2 regions of the Streptomyces sp. NPDC020917 genome follow, and region 2 is predicted to be linked to the other one. Evidence: riboswitches for the same ligand, from Rfam matches in the RefSeq annotation. Region 2 holds a riboswitch; the other holds the start of a gene.
The links. Region 2 has a riboswitch for S-adenosylmethionine ahead of thrC (threonine synthase). Riboswitches for the same ligand answer to the same signal wherever they lie in the genome.
Positions count from the first base shown of each region.

Region 1: linked by a shared signal. The riboswitch ahead of ACH4TG_RS13325 (putative leader peptide) and the one ahead of thrC (threonine synthase) in region 2 are both predicted to bind S-adenosylmethionine.

Region 1 is NZ_JBIRRR010000005.1:239,353-247,150, reverse strand. It holds gene ACH4TG_RS13335 (NtaA/DmoA family FMN-dependent monooxygenase) at 1-560, opposite strand, end outside; gene ACH4TG_RS13330 (LLM class flavin-dependent oxidoreductase) at 598-1,839, opposite strand; gene ACH4TG_RS13325 (putative leader peptide) at 2,288-2,380, opposite strand; SAM riboswitch class IV at 2,399-2,512, opposite strand; gene ACH4TG_RS13320 (putative leader peptide) at 2,674-2,808, shown strand; gene ACH4TG_RS13315 (amino acid ABC transporter permease) at 3,187-4,269, shown strand; gene ACH4TG_RS13310 (amino acid ABC transporter ATP-binding protein) at 4,266-5,042, shown strand; gene ACH4TG_RS13305 (transporter substrate-binding domain-containing protein) at 5,069-6,121, shown strand; gene ACH4TG_RS13300 (alpha-mannosidase) at 6,163-7,798, opposite strand, start outside.
Region 2 is NZ_JBIRRR010000008.1:10,148-17,945, forward strand. It holds gene ACH4TG_RS18905 (FG-GAP-like repeat-containing protein) at 1-257, shown strand, start outside; gene ACH4TG_RS18910 (DUF397 domain-containing protein) at 254-481, opposite strand; gene ACH4TG_RS18915 (SMI1/KNR4 family protein) at 492-1,937, shown strand; gene ACH4TG_RS18920 (glutaredoxin family protein) at 1,997-2,266, shown strand; gene ACH4TG_RS18925 (trehalose-6-phosphate synthase) at 2,741-4,156, opposite strand; gene ACH4TG_RS18930 (glucosyl-3-phosphoglycerate synthase) at 4,296-5,261, opposite strand; SAM riboswitch class I at 5,417-5,549, shown strand; gene thrC (threonine synthase) at 5,543-6,874, shown strand; gene ACH4TG_RS18940 (MoaD/ThiS family protein) at 6,871-7,146, shown strand; gene ACH4TG_RS18945 (cold-shock protein) at 7,614-7,798, shown strand, end outside.

The DNA.
Region 1 (7,798 bases), on a different contig from region 2:
TCGGGGTCGCGGAGGAACACCCCGGCGGCCTTGTCCGCCGCGATCTCGTCGCCCCGCCAGGACGCGAAGAGGACCTTGGCCGCGTCGAGGAACTGCCGGGCCCGCTCGTAGCGGTCCTCCTTCGCGAGGAAGCCGCCGCGCCGGAAGTTCTCCCCGGTGAAGGCGTCCCACGAGGTCACCACGTTCCAGGCGGCGCGGCCGCCCGAGAGGTGGTCCAGGGACGCGAACTGCCGTGCCACCTCGTAGGGTTCGTTGAAGGTGGAGTTGATGGTCCCGGCCAGGCCCAGCCGGTCGGTGACGGCGGCGAGCGCGGCCAGCACGGTGAACGTGTCCGGCCGCCCGACGACGTCGAGGTCGTAGATCTCGCCGCCCTGCTCGCGCAGCCGCAGTCCCTCGGCGAGGAACAGGAAGTCGAACCTGGCGCGTTCCGCGGTCCTCGCCATGTGCGCGAACGAGCCGAAGTCGATCTGGCTGCCGGCGGCCGGGTCGCTCCACACCGTGGTGTTGTTGACGCCGGGGAAGTGGGCCGCGAGATGGATCTGCTTGAGGGGCTTGCTCATGTGACGGCTTCCTTGGTCTCGTCGGTGCCGCGGGCGCTCAGACGGCGGCGGTGGTCGGGGCGGCGGGGGAGGCGGCGTAGCGGCCGGCCGGGCGCGGCAGGCCGAGCAGCCCGCGCAGCGTCCCCGCCTCGTAGGCCGTGCGGAACAGCCCGCGGCGCTGCAGCTCGGGCACGAGCCCGCGGGTGATCTGCTCCAGGTCGTGCGGGACCGCGGCGGGCCGCAGCCGGAATCCGGTGATCCCGGCCGCGAGCCACTCCTCGAGCAGGTCGGCGAGCCCTGCGGGCGTCCCGGTGAACGCCAGTGCGTCGCCTGCCGGTCCGGCTTCGGAGCGGGCGTCCAGCCGGGCGCACCGGTCGGCCGCCTCCGCCTCCGAGCCGTCGAGCAGCACCAGCAGGTCGGCGAGGACGTGCACGGTCTCCGCGGCGCGCCCGGCCGCCGCCTGGTGGCCGCGGATCTCCGCGACGATCGCCTCGGCCTCCACCGCGTCGCGCGGGGTGACGAAGCCGATGTCGGCCGAACGGCCCACCAGTTCGAAGGGGGCGCTGCGATGGGCCAGCGCGGCCACGATCGGCTGGCCCTGCGGCGGGCGGGGCGTGATCGACGGTCCCTTGACCCGGAAGTGCGGGCCCTCGAAGTCGATGTAGTGCAGCTTCGCGCGGTCGACGAACCGGCCGGTGGCCACGTCGCGGATCTCTGCGTCGTCCTCCCAGCTGTCCCACAGGCGGCGCACCACCTCCACGTAGTCGGCCGCCTCGCCGAACGTCTCGGCGACCACCGCCCGCACCGCCGGCGCGTCCAGGTCCCGCGGGTGCTCCAGGCGCAGGTGCGGGAACGTGCGCCGCCCGAACAGCTCGGCCTCGTGCGTGCGCACCGACACCTGCACCCGCAGGCCGGCGCGCCCACCGCTGACGTAGTCGAGCGTCGCGATCGCCTTCGACACGTGGAACGGCTCGGTGTGGGTGACCACCGCGGTCGGGACCAGGCCGATGTGGCGGGTCAGCGGCGCGACCCGGGCGGCGATCTGCACCGCGTCCAGCCGGCCCCGCACCTGGTCGGTGTGCCGGTCGGGCTCGAAGGGCGAGGAGGACTGGAAGCCGAGCGAGTCCTCGATCGTCACGAAGTCCAGCAGCCCGTGCTCGGCCTCGGCGACGAGGCCGGCCCAGTAGGCCGCGGTGAACAGGTCCTGCGGGCGGGCGCCGGCTTCCCGCCACGCGGCGGGATGCCACCCGGCGCCGTCCAGGGCGACGGCGAGGTGGAGGGCGGGCTGGGGCTGAGGCATGGAGAGGTCGCTTCCTGTTTCGGCGGAGGGCGCGGCTGGGGGAGTGCGCGGCTGGCGGAGTACGCGGCTGGCGGAGCGGCTTGGGGAGCGCGGGCAGGCCGCGCGGCCTGCCCGCACCCGGAGCCGGCCCGGACACGGGATCTGCGCGTGCGGGGAGCGGCGGGCAGCAGGGCGTGCCGTGCCGGCAGCGCGTGCCGGACGCGCCGGAGCCGGCGGCCGTGCGGCACGGGGAGGCGGCGGGACCGCGGTCGCCCGCGCACCGCTGACGGCGCGTACGGCTGCGCGGGGCCCGGCCGTACCGCGGCGGGACGGCGCACGGTCACCGCCTGCGCCCCGCGGGAACGCCCGGCGGGGCAGCGGGTACCCGTGCGGTCACGTGCGGTGGAGGGCCGCCGCGCGCCGTGGCGCGATCCGGCTCAGACCGCCGTGCGGGACGGCGCGGGCGCGGTCAGGCGGCGGGACAGAGCGCGCTGGAGATGCGCTGCAGGTCGATGTGGCGACGCGAGTAGGTGCTGACTGCCCTGCTGACGGCTCCGCGCATGTGCAGCCCCTCCGTCCTCCGTCGCGCTTGCGGGCGCCGGGCTCGGCGCCGCCGGGTCGTCACCTGGAGCACCCCGCCGCGTCGGAGGGTTGCCGGTCAGCCTGCCAGGGCTTGGGACTGACGCTCATGACCCGCTCACACGCTAACTCCGGACCGGCGTCCAGCACAATGGCCGCTGACGCAGCGTCAGAAAAGGGAAGCATTGCCCGCGGACGGGACCAGCGGTTACGGTGTGAGCCGGCCGCGGGCCCAGGCCCCGCGCCCGGCCCCTCCGAGGATGCGAGGTGATCCGCATGCAGGCACGACGTCCCGGCAACGGCGGTACGCCGCTTCCGCTCGGATTCGCCCCGCTCATGGCGGCCCGCCGCCATGTCGACCTGCTGCGGGTCAGCAGCGCGCTCTGTTCCGGGGACACCCCGGTCCGCTGACCCCCGCCCGTCCGCCGCACGGCACCCGTCCGGCGCCGCGCTGACGGATTCCGGCGTCCGCCCCCCGGCCTGATCCCCGTTCACGTCAGGCACCGGGCCGTGTCGCCTCGGCAGCGGCCACACCCGCACGTCCCACACCCGCGGTGGCCGCGCCCGTACCGGCCCGAGCCCCCAACCGGCCGTGGGGCACAGCCGCTCACGCCCCCGCCGCACCCACCCATGCCCGCACCGGCCTGCGCGCCACAGCCGCCGCACTCGTCGGACGGGCCGGCACGCCCGTGCCGCCACGCCCGCTCCCTCACCTCTCACGCCGCAGGCAGCGCCACCGCCCCTCCGCGGTGCGGTGCCGCGCCCGCACGGGACGGAAGACCCGCCACCATGACCAGCTCCGACGCCCTCACACCGTCCGGCGCCCCGACATCCTCCGGCGCCCGCATCCCGCCCTCCGGCGAACCGCCGAGGAAGGCCGAGCCGCCGCCACCCGGCCACCTGGACGCGGACGGGTCCCAGGCCGGCCCGAGCGACCGGCAGTTGCTCGCCGCCCGCCTGGTCCCGCTGCGCCGCCCGGGCCGGTGGATCTCCGCCGCCGTGCTGCTCGTACTGCTCGCGATGCTGGTCAACACCGTGCTGACCAACCGCCGTTTCCAGTGGGGCGTCGTCGGCGACTACTTCCTGGACACCTCGATCGTGCACGGGTTGGAGCTGACGCTCTGGCTCACCGCCGCGGTGATGGCGACCGGCTACCTGCTCGGCATCGCGGTCGCCGTGATGCGGCTGTCCCGCAACCCCGTGCTCGGCGGCCTCAGTTTCGCCTTCGTCTGGCTGCTCCGCTCGGTCCCGCCGCTCGTCCAGCTGCTGTTCTGGTACGAACTCGCCTCTCTGTACCCGCAGTTGTCGTTCGGCCTGCCCTTCGGGCCGGCGTTCGCGACCGTGCGGACGGCGCACCTGTTCAGCGGCGTCCTCGCCGCCTACGTCGGGCTGAGCCTGGACGTCGCCGCGTTCTCGTCGGAGATCGTGCGCGGCGGTCTGCTGTCCGTCGACCACGGCCAGACCGAGGCCGCCCAGGCGCTGGGCCTGGGCCGGGCGCGGATCCTGCGCAGGATCGTCCTGCCGCAGGCGATGCCCGCGATCGTGCCCGCGTCCGGCAACCTGCTGATCGGCATGCTCAAGGCGACGTCCATCGTGAGCGTCATCGCCGTGCAGGACCTGCTCTACTCCTCGCAGCTCATCTACAACCAGAACTACCTGGTCATCCCGCTGCTGCTGGTCGCGACCCTCTGGTACGTCATCCTCACCACGCTGCTGTCGGCCGTCCAGTTCCTCGTCGAGCGCTCCTACGCGCGCGGCCGCGGCCGCGGAGGCGGCGGCGACCGGCGCCCGGCTCGCGGTTTCCGCGAGCTGTTCCGCGGCAACGTGCCGCTGTTCGGCCGCGGCGGCAGGGAACTGGCGGGCCTGGCATGACCGTCGACTCGGACCGTCCCCTGGTGCGCGTGAGGGGACTGCGCAAGAGCTTCGGCGGCCACCTGGTGCTGGACGGCATCGACCTGGACGTGCGCCAGGGCGAGGTGACCGTGCTGCTCGGCCCCTCCGGCTCGGGCAAGTCCACCCTGCTGCGCAGCATCAACCACCTGGAGCGGCCCGACGCCGGCTTCGTCGAGGTGGGCGGCGACATCGTCGGCTACCGGTACCGGGACGGCCGACTGCACGAGGTGGGCCACCGCACCCTCACCCGGCAGCGGGCCCGGATCGGCATGGTGTTCCAGCAGTTCCACCTCTTCCCGCACCTCACCGTGCTGGACAACCTCGTCGAGGCACCGGTCGCGGTCCGCGGCGTGCCGCGCGGCCAGGCTGCCGCGAGGGCCGCGGAACTGCTGGAACGCGTCGGCCTCGGCGGCCGCGAGCAGGACTATCCGCGGCAGCTGTCCGGCGGGCAGCAGCAGCGCGTCGCCATCGCCCGCGCCCTGGCCATGGACCCGGACCTGCTGCTGTTCGACGAACCCACCAGCGCCCTCGACCCGGAACTCGTCGGCGAGGTCCTCGCGGTCATCAAGGACCTGGCCGACAGCGGGATGACGATGATCGTCGTCACCCACGAGATCGGCTTCGCCCGCGAGGTCGCCGACACGGTGGCCTTCCTGGACGGCGGCCGGATCGTCGAGTCGGGCCCGCCCGCGGACGTCCTCACCCGCCCCCGCCACGAGCGGGCCCGCGCCTTCCTCGCCGCGGTCCTCTGACACCCCCCCGTACGAAAGGAACCACCGTGCCGACGAACCCCCCGCGTCCCGCCGCCGGGCGCCCCCGCCCCGGTCGCACCGCCGACACCGCCGCGCCCGCCGCGGGTCTCCGCACCGCCGTGACGGCCGCCGGGATCGCGGCCGCCCTCGTCCTGCTCGCCGGCTGCGGGTCGCACTCCGCGGACGCCGGTTCCGCGCCGCCCGGCGGCAGGCCGGCCGCCGCCCCCGCGGGGTCGGCAGGCCAGGACGGCACGGCGATCCCGGACGAGGACGTCGTCACGTCCGTGACGGCCGACCCCGCGCTGACGGCGGAACTCCCGGCGCGGATCCGCAGCCGCGGCAGCATCGTCCTGGGCACCAGCAGGGTGGTCGGCACCTCCGGCCTGCCGCACGGCGGCCAGGCACCGGACGGCAGCACCGTCGGCCTGGACATCGACCTGCGGAACGCCGTCGCCAAGGTGCTCGGCGTCACCTGGGACGTCCAGTACGGCACCTTCCCGACCGTCATCCCCGGCGTGCAGAACGGCAAGTACGACGTCGGGCAGGACAACTTCGGTGCCACCAGGGCCCGCGAGCAGGTCGTCGACTTCGCCACGTACCTCAACGACGGGCAGTCCTTCCTCGGCGCCGAGGACATCGCGGCCGACAAGGTGACCCGCCTGACCGACCTGTGCGGCTACACGGTGGCCACCAGCCCCGGCTCGACCTTCCAGCAACTCCTCACCGACGGCGCGGGCGAGTGCGCGGCCGCCGGCAAGAAGCCGTACAAGGTCCAGTACTTCTCCGACAACGCGCCCATCATCCTCGGCCTGACCAACGGCAAGGTGGACATCTCCTTCGGGCCCACCCTCAGCCTCGAGTACGAGGCCCGGCACATCCCGCGCACCAAGTACCTCGGCCAGATCACCACCACTCCGGTCGGCTTCGTCACCGCCCGGAACTCACCGCTCGCCAAGGCCCTCAGCGACGCCGTCAACAAGCTGATCGCCACCGGCGACTACGCCAGGATCTTCGCCAAGTGGGGGGTGACCGGTACCGGCGTCACCCGCTCCGTCGTCAACCCGCCCACCACCTTCTAGGACATCCCGGCGTCCCCGCGCCCGCTGCGCCCGGGCCGCGCCTACCCGGCCGCCCGGGCCAGGCGCAGCGTGAGGATCTGGAACGGGCGCAGCGCGATCGCCACGCCGTCGTCCGCCACGTCGAGCACGCCGCCGTCCGCATCCGCCGGCGGGCGCTCCAGCAGGTCGACGGACGTGGCGGAGGCGACGGGGAAACCCGCGTGCAGGCGGGTGGCGGCCCGCCGGCCGAGGGACTCGTAGAGGCGGACGACCACGTCGCCGGACCGGTCGTCCGCCAGTTTCACCGACTCCACGACCACCGCGCCGTCGTCCACGGACACCAGCGGGGCGACCGCCGCGCCGCCCGGCACCACGCGCTCCGGCAGGTTGATCCGGTACCCCTCGCGCACCGCGTCCGCGAGGTCCGCGCCGGGGACGAACGCGTAGCGGAAGCGGTGCCGGCCCTGGTCGGTGTCCGGGTCGGGGAAGCGCGGCGCGCGCAGCAGCGACAGCCGGACGGTGGTGGTCGTGCCGCCGTCGGGCCGGACGGTCCTGCTGACGTCGTGGCCGTACGTCGAGTCGTTGACGACCGCGGCGCCCCAGTCCGGCTCGCCGACGTGCAGGAAGCGGTGCGCGCAGATCTCGAACTTCGCCGACTCCCAGCTGGTGTTGGTGTGCGTGGGCCGGAAGACGTGCCCGAACTGGGTCTCGGCGGCCGACCGGTCGGCGTGCACGTCGACCGGGAAGGCCGCCTTGAGCAGCCTCTCCCGCTCGTGCCAGTCGACGTCGGCGGCGATGTCCAGCCGCCTGGCGCCCGCCCGCAGGGTCAGGGTCTGCTCGACGCGGGAGGCGCCGAAGCCGCGGACCACGCGTACCGTCGCCGCCGCAGGATCCTTGCGGACGACCGCGAGCTCGTCGACGCCGGTCAGGTCGGTGACGGTGTTGCGGTAGAAGGAGTCGACGTCCCAGGCGTCCCAGTGGTTGGGCAGGTCCCGGTGCACCTGGAGCAGGTTGGCGGCGGAGCCCGGCGGGACCGCCTCGCGCCCGGCGCCGATGTCGTACACCGAGGTCGCCAGGCCCCGTTGGTCCACTGTCACCCGCAGCAGCCCGTTGTCCAGCACGATCCCGCCGTCCGGGTCCTCGGACACGGTCACGGCCGGCCCGTCCGGCTGGCGCGCCGTCACCACCGTGCCGCCCAGCGCCGGTACGCCGGAGCGCTCGTGCGGGGTGGCGTTGAACGCCACCGTGCCGCCCGGGCCGGGGTCCCCGGCGAGCGCCCGCAGCGCCGCGTCGACGACCGCCTCCAGCTCCTTCGCGACCCGCGCGTAGGTCTCCCGCGCCTCGCGGTGCACCCAGGCGATCGACGAGCCCGGCAGGATGTCGTGGAACTGGTGCAGCAGCACGGTCTTCCAGATCCGGTCCAGCACCTCGTACGGGTACGCGAACCCGGTGCGCACCGCCGCGGTGGCCGCCCACAGCTCGGCCTCGCGCAGCAGCGCCTCGCTGCGCCGGTTGCCCTGCTTGGTGCCGGCCTGCGAGGTGTAGGTGCCGCGGTGCAGCTCCAGGTACAACTCGCCCACCCACACCGGCGCGTCGGGGTACTCGGCTTCGGCCCTGGCGAAGAACTCGGCGGGCGGCTCGATCGCCACCTGCGGCGCCCCCTCCAGGTTCCGCAGCCGCGCGGCCCGGGCGAGCATC
Region 2 (7,798 bases):
CCTCCGGCAAGCTGTGGCTCTACCCGGGCAACGGCCGTGGCGCCTTCGGTGCCCGCAAGATGATCGGCACCGGCGGATGGGGCCGGTTCACGATGCTGCTCGGCGTCGGCGACATGACGCAGGACGGACACCCCGACCTATTGGCCGGCGAGACCGGTTCGTACGGCGAAATTCGCCTCTACCGGGGCCGGGCTGGGGGCACCATCGTCAACGACGGCACGTACGACTACCTCAATGACGGGGACGCCCTCTACTAGCCGCACGACTTCTCCGCCGCCGCATACGTCACGACCGCGGACCACGCGGCGGAGAACGTGAGGACGGGACCCGCGGGGTCCTTCGAGTCCCGGACATGGACACTGCCGGTGCACGTGGCTGTCTCGACGCAGTCGCCGCCCTGCGTCGAGGGCTGCTGCGGCTGGGGGTGAGTCGAGCGCCGGACTGCGTTGTCAGACCCCCGTGGTGAAGTGGGGTCAGACACGAGGATCGGTGTGACCGAGTCGGAGAGCGGGGCGGCGGCGATGGGCGAGCGTACGGCGTGGCGGCCGTTTCTGGAGCTGTGGAGCCGGGAGTGGGTCGCGGGGCACGACCCGCAGTACGACGCACCCCTCGCCGAGGAGGTCGTGCGCGACACCTGGCTGGGGTTCGCACCGGCCGGCGAGGCGGAGGTGGCCGCCGCCGAGGCCCGCCTCGGCCGGCGGCTCCCGCCGTCGCTGCGGGAGTTCCTGCTGGTCACCAACGGCTGGCGGGACGCGGGGAACTTCATCTACCGGCTGGCCGGCACCGAAGAGCTGGAGTGGCTGCGCGACACCGACGACCGCACCTGGATCGAGGTGTACCAGGACATCGCGGGCGAGGACGCGGAGGACGAAGAGGATGCTGCGGACACCGCGGACGGTACGGCGGACGAAGGCGACGAACGCGGCGACGGGTACGGCGAGTTCGACGATGACGAGCCCGAGCCGTACGGCGTGCAGGAGGCCCGCGTCCTCGCCCGCTCGCTGCGGCTCTCCCTCGACGGGGACGCCGCCGTGATGCTCCTGGACCCGGACGATGTCGGCGAGGACGGCGAGTGGGCCGGCTACTGGCTCGCCTCCTGGTCCGGCGAGGGCCCCGAGCGGCACGACTCCTTCCACGACCTGATGCGCCGGCAGTGGCGGTCCTTCCACGCGCTGCGCAGGCCGCCCGGCCCCACCCGGGACCGCTGGGACGCCGAGGTCGAGAAGGCCCGCCGGGCCGCACTCGGCGGGGAGGTCGACGGCCCCCTCACGGTCTTCGCCGAGGCCCACGAGTTCGGGAACCGGCGGGCCGACGTGCTGAGCGTGCAGATGAAGGCGCTGCTCGGCGACTGGCAGCGCTGGGTCGTCGACCTTCTGTGGCACCGCCCGCACGAAGGGGAGATCCTGCTCGGCCCGCTGTTCGCCGCCGAACTCCTCCCGCTGCTCCTCCGCCAGGACGAACTCGCCGAGCGGCACGCCCTGCGCCCGCTCGCCCGGTTGAAGGAGCACGCCCCGCAGCCCGTCCGCGAGCTCGTCGCGGACTACGAGCAGCGCCGCCAACAGCCCGGATTCCGGCTGTCGTTCGGGCCGCCCGCGTTCGACGCGGCCGTGCACGCCGTCGCCGACCGCCTCGCCGGGGCACCCGCGTTCCAGGCCTCCGACACTCCCGCGCGGCGCCCCGGCGGACTCCTCGCCGTCCTCTATGCCGGGGACGGCCCGGTCCCGCACCCCGACCCGCTCACCAGCCCCCGACACGTGCGGGCGCTGCGCGCCGAACTGTGCGCGGCCGCCTGGCCCGACCTGCGGGCGGCGCTGCGCCTGTGGCGCCCGGTCTGCGAGGACCACATAGCCCCGATATCCCTGCTCGCGCACCCCGTCCTCGCCCAGCTGATCACCCCCGAGCGCGGCCGCGAGATCCTCACCACCGCCCGCGGCTGATCTCCGCCCAGTAGGCTGCGACCAGGCACGACGGGAGTACGGAGACACGGGGAGGGGCCATGCCCGAGGACCACGACGGCGTCGTCATGTACTGGCGGCCCGACTGCGTCTACTGCATCAAGCTGCGGCTGAGCCTGCTGTTCAGCGGGCTGCGCTACTCCACGCGTCTGATCTTCCGGGACAAGGAGGCGAAGGCTTTTCTCCGCTCGGTTGCCGACGGCTGCGAGACGGTTCCCACGGTCGTGGTGGCCGGGCATCCCATGGTCAACCCCTCCCGCCGCCAACTCCTCGCCGCGGTCCGCGAACGCGCTCCTCATCTCCTCGCGTAGTTCCCCGCGCCCTCGCGGGGCCTGCGGCGTGCGTTGTGGCTGGGCGCGCAGTTCCCCGCGCCCCTGGAGCATCCGCCCCTCCGGGGCGGGGGTCTGGGGTGCCCCCGGGCCGCCGTTGCCGGGTGCCGCGCCGCTGTGGTTGTGCGCGCAGTTCCCCGCGCCCCTTTGGTGCTGCCCGGTGGGCAGGGGAGCCCAGGCCAATTTCATCCCGCAGACGGGGGGCGGGCTGGGAGGGGACGGTGCGGGAGTGTCCCCGCAGGAACTGTGCATGCGCCCGGCCCACTTGGCGGAGGGAGCCGCACGCACAGTTCCGAGGAGATACTCCCGTGGCGGCGCCGACCCCACCCACCGAAGGTGCACCGCCAGGGGCGCGGGGTCCCCCAGCGCGACAAGCCACGACGGCGCGGCAGGCGGCAGACCAGGCCCCGGGGCACCCGGGCTTCCGATACCGGCGAACCCCTACGGGAAGGGGCGTCAGCCGCCGAGTGCTTCCAGCTGGTCCAGGAACCACTTCGACGGCGGCAGAGCCGTCGCCGCATCGGCGAGCCGCTTCGTCCGCTCCGCCCGCTCCGCCTCCGGCATGGTCAGCGCAGCGTTGAGAGCGGCGGACGTCTGCCGGATGTCGTACGGGTTCACCGTGATCGCGTCCGAGGCCAGCTCCTCGAAAGCACCCGCCTCCCGGGACAGGACCAGCGCCACCCCGTTGTCGGAGACGACCGGCACCTCCTTCGCGACCAGGTTCATCCCGTCGCGGATCGGATTGACGAGCGCCACGTCGGCCAGCCGGTACGCGGCCAGCGACCGCGCGAAGTCGTCGTCGACCTTGAGCATCACCGGCTGCCAGTCCCGCGTGCCGAACTCCTCGTTGATCTCTCCGGCGACCCGCGCGACCTCCTCGGTGTAGGACCGGTACAGCGCCAGGTCCTGGCGGGACGGGTAGGCGAACGCGACGTGCACCACCCGCTCGCGCCAGCCGGGGTGGTCCCGCAGCAGCTGCCGGTAGGCCAGCAGGCCGCGGACGATGTTCTTCGACAGCTCCGTGCGGTCCACCCGCACGATCAGCCGGCGGCCCGGACCTGCCTCGGACCGCAGCTGCTCGATGCGCTCGGCCACGTCGGCGCGGTGCGCCCGCTCGCGCAGGAACGCGGCGTCGGCCCCGAGCCCGTGCACGCCCAGCCGCGTGGTGCGGCCCTCGACGGTGACCGCCGAGCCGTCGCCGGAGACCTCCGCGCCCAGCACCGCCGCGCAGCACGCGGCGAACCCGGCCGCCCAGCGGCGGGTGAGGAACGCGGCGCGGTCCGCGCCCAGGATGCCGGTCAGCAGCTCGGCCGCGATGTCGTCGGGCAGCAGCCGGAAGTAGTCCGGCGGCGCCCACGGGGTGTGCGAGAAGTGGCCGATCCGCAGGTCGGGGCGGCGCTGCCGGAGCAGTGCGGGCACCAGCGCGAGGTGGTAGTCCTGCACCAGGACCGCGGCGCCCTCGGCCGCGTCCTCGGCGAGCGCGTCCGCGAACGCGGTGTTGTACGCGCGGTACGCGTCCCAGTGGCCGCGGAACTCCTCGTCGAAGACGGGTTCCAGCGGGGTCTGGTACAGCATGTGGTGGACGAACCACAGGACCGAGTTGGCGATGTCGTTGTAGGCGGCGTGGAAGACGTCCGGGGGGACGGAGATCATCCGCGAGCCGGGCTCGGTGCGCCCCTGCCGCACGGCCTCGCGGTCGCCGTCGGACAGCGCCGCGCACACCCACAGCGCACCGGCGTCCGGGCCGATCGCGCTCAGCCCGGAGACGAGGCCGCCGCCGCCGCGCCTGCTGTCCAGGGTGCCGTCGGGTCGCACCGTGTACGACACCGGGCCGCGGTTCGAGGCGACGAGGATCCTCGCAGAATTCCCCATGCCGCGAGCCTAGCCACCACACCAGCCCCTCAAACTCCCTCAGCCCCTTCCGGGCCCCGGACCGCCGTCGAGCTGGCGTGGGACCACCGAAGACCGCCGCCCGGCCGCCGCAGACCCGCCGCCGGACCGCGCGGTCCCGCTACGCCGCGCGATGCGGCCGGTACTCGGGGACGGTGAGCACGGGCGGGCGCTCCGCGGTGTCCACCGGGTGCGTGGTGGGCACGAAGGCCGCGCCCTCCCGGGTGAACTGCGTCAGCTCGGGGCGGACCAGCGGCGCGCGGGACAGCCGCAGCTGCGCGGTGCGGTAGATGGCCGCGGCCATCCGGCCGAGCGCCTGCCCGTCCTGGTGCCGGTGCCGCCGCACCCCCACGTCGACCTGCGCGAGCGCGTCCAGCCCGACCAGCCCGAGCGCGTCGATCAGCATCCCCAGCTCCACCCCGTACCCGACCGGGAACGGCAGCCGCTCCAGCAGCGACCGCCGCCCCGCGTACTCCCCGCCGAGCGGTTGCACGAACCCCGCCAGCTGCGGCCAGTGCAGGTTCAGCAGCGGCCGCGCCACCAGCTCGGTGACCCGCCCGCCGCCGCCCGGCACCACCGCGCCGCCGCGCTCCAGCGGCCGGTCGTACATCGCCTTGACCAGCTGCACCGACGGCTCGGTCAGCAGCGGCCCGACGATCCCGGACACGAACGCGGCGTCGAACTGCCGCAGGTCGGCGTCCACGAAGCAGACGATCTGCCCGCTGGTGGCCAGCAGCGAGCGCCACAGCACCTCGCCCTTGCCGGGCAGCGCCGGCAGCCGCGGCAGGATCGCGTCCCGCTGCACCACCCGCGCGCCCGCCCGCTCGGCGATCCGCGCCGTGCGGTCGGTGGACGCGGAGTCCACCACGACCAGCTCGTCGACCAGCGGGACCTGCGACGACATCAGCTCGCGGCGCACCGTCGCGACGATGTCGCCGACCGTCTCCTCCTCGTTCAGCGCCGGGAGCACCACGCTCACCGTGCCCTGCGCGCCGGCCTCGCGCTTGGCCGCGAGCAGCACGTCCAGCGGCCGCTCGGCCGCCGACCACGATCGCCGCTCCAGCCAGCGCTCCACCTCGTCGAGCACGTGCGCCACTCCCCGGTGTGATCCATCTCGCGGTACGGACGACCCTCTCAGCTGCCGGAGTCGTCGGTTACAGTCTTGAACAACGCGTACGACGCCCGCATGCCGGGGTCGGCGCGCCGGGACGCCGCGAAGGCATACGTCCCACAACTGCATACCGCTCATCCAGAGGGGCAGAGGGAACGGCCCGTTGAAGCCCCGGCAACCCTCCCGCCGACCGCGAGGTCACCACGGTGGGGAAGGTGCCAATTCCGTCTCATGACGCGACCTGCGGCGTGAGGAAGATGAGGAGAAAGGGCCTCGCCATCATGGCTGTGCACACCGCCGATCACACCGACCGCAGCACCGCGACCGACTCCCCGTTCGGCGACGCGTTCGGACCCGCCGCGGCCCTGTCCTGTCGCGAGTGTGGCACCCGCTTCGCGCTCAGCCCGATCTTCGCGTGCCAGGAGTGCTTCGGCCCGCTCGAGGTCGCCTACGACCTTCCGGTCGGCGACCCCGAGGCGCTGCGCCGGCAGATCGAGGCCGGCCCGGCCAGCATCTGGCGCTACGCCCCGCTGCTGCCCGTCCCCGCCGACGTGGCCACCAAGCGGAACCTGCACCCGGGCTGGACCAAGCTCGTCAAGGCCGACAACCTCGCCCGCGAGCTGGGCATCACCGGCGGGCTGCACATCAAGGACGACTCCGGCAACCCGACCCACTCCTTCAAGGACAGGGTCGTCGCCATCGCCCTGGAGGCCGCCCGCACCTTCGGTCTGACCACCCTGTCCTGCTCCTCCACCGGCAACCTGGCCGGCGCGGTGGGCGCGGCGGCGGCCCGCGCGGGCTTCCGCTCCTGCGTCTTCATCCCGCACGACCTGGAGTCCGCCAAGGTCGTCATGGCCGCGGTCTACGGCGGCGACCTGGTCGCCATCGAGGGCAGCTACGACGACGTGAACCGCTTCTGCTCGGAGCTGATCGGCGACCCGGTCGGCGAGGGCTGGGGCTTCGTCAACGTCAACCTGCGGCCGTACTACGGCGAGGGCTCCAAGACCCTGGCCTACGAGATCGCCGAGCAGCTCGGCTGGCGGCTGCCGGACAACCTGGTCATCCCGATCGCCTCCGGCTCCCAGCTCACCAAGATCGACAAGGGTCTGCAGGAGCTGATCAAGCTCGGCCTGGTCGAGGACAAGCCCTACAAGATCTTCGGCGCCCAGGCCGAGGGCTGCTCGCCGGTGTCCGCGGCGTTCAAGGCCGGCCAGGACGTGGTCCGCCCGGTCAAGCCGGACACCATCGCCAAGTCGCTGGCGATCGGCAACCCGGCCGACGGCCCGTACGTCCTGGACATCGCCCGCCGCACCGGCGGCGCGGTGGAGGACGTGAACGACGATCAGATCGTCGACGCCATCACGCTGCTCGCCCGCACCGAGGGCGTGTTCGCCGAGACCGCGGGCGGCGTGACCGTCGGCGTGCTGCGCAAGCTGGTCGAGACCGGCCAGCTCGACCCCTCCTCCGAGACCGTCGTACTCAACACCGGCGACGGCCTGAAGACCCTCAACGCGGTGGAGGCCTCCGCCCGGCCGACCGCGACCATCCGACCCACCCTTGCCGCGTTCCGAGAGGCTGGCCTCGCATGAGTGCTTCCGTCCGCATCCCCACGATCCTCCGTACCTACACCGGCGGCCAGGCCGAGGTGCCGGCCGAGGGCGCGACGCTCGCCGAGGTCATCGAGTCGCTGGAGAAGAATCACGCCGGCATTTCGGCGCGAGTTCTCGACGACACCGGAAAACTCCGTCGTTTCGTGAACGTTTATGTGAACGACGACGATGTGCGCTTTTCCGAGGGACTGGCCACCGCGGTGCCGGACGGCGCCAGTGTGTCGATCATTCCGGCGGTCGCGGGCGGCTGAACGCCGTTGAAACCTCCGTTGCGGAGATCCGCCACATGACCGCGCGGTTCTGTCGCATTGTGCCCCGTTCACCCCTGAGGGTGGACGGGGCACGCTGCTGCCGGGGCGCCGACGGGCCACCGGTACTGTTGCCAGGGGCAAGTGAGCCCCTCTCAGGTCGCTGCGGCGATTTATCGCCAAATTCGCGAGCGAATCGCGCCGAGCATCCGGGTTTGTCCCGTCCGAGATGCCCCGTCATATGGGCTTTTCTCAGGGCATTTCCGATGGGTCGCGCCAAGAATTCTCGTCCAATTGACCTGTTGCAGTGGGCATCCGTGCAGATACATTCAGCCGCGGTCGACGCGTTCCGGCGCACGCCCCCCAGGGCCCCCACCCGTCGAGCGGTAAGGGGTGCTACGGGAGGTGAGGTCTGACCCGGGCCCGCGGAGTGCGGGGCCGCGATAGGGCCAGCAATAGGGGAGTTAGGAATGGCTCAGGGCACCGTCAAGTGGTTCAACGCGGAGAAGGGCTACGGCTTCATCGCGGTCGACGGTGGTGCGGATGTGTTCGTCCACTACAGCGCGATTCAGATGGACGGCTACCGCACCCTCGAGGAAGGCCAGCGGGTCGAGTTCGAGATCTCGCAGGGTCAGAAGGGGCCGCAGGCGGACAT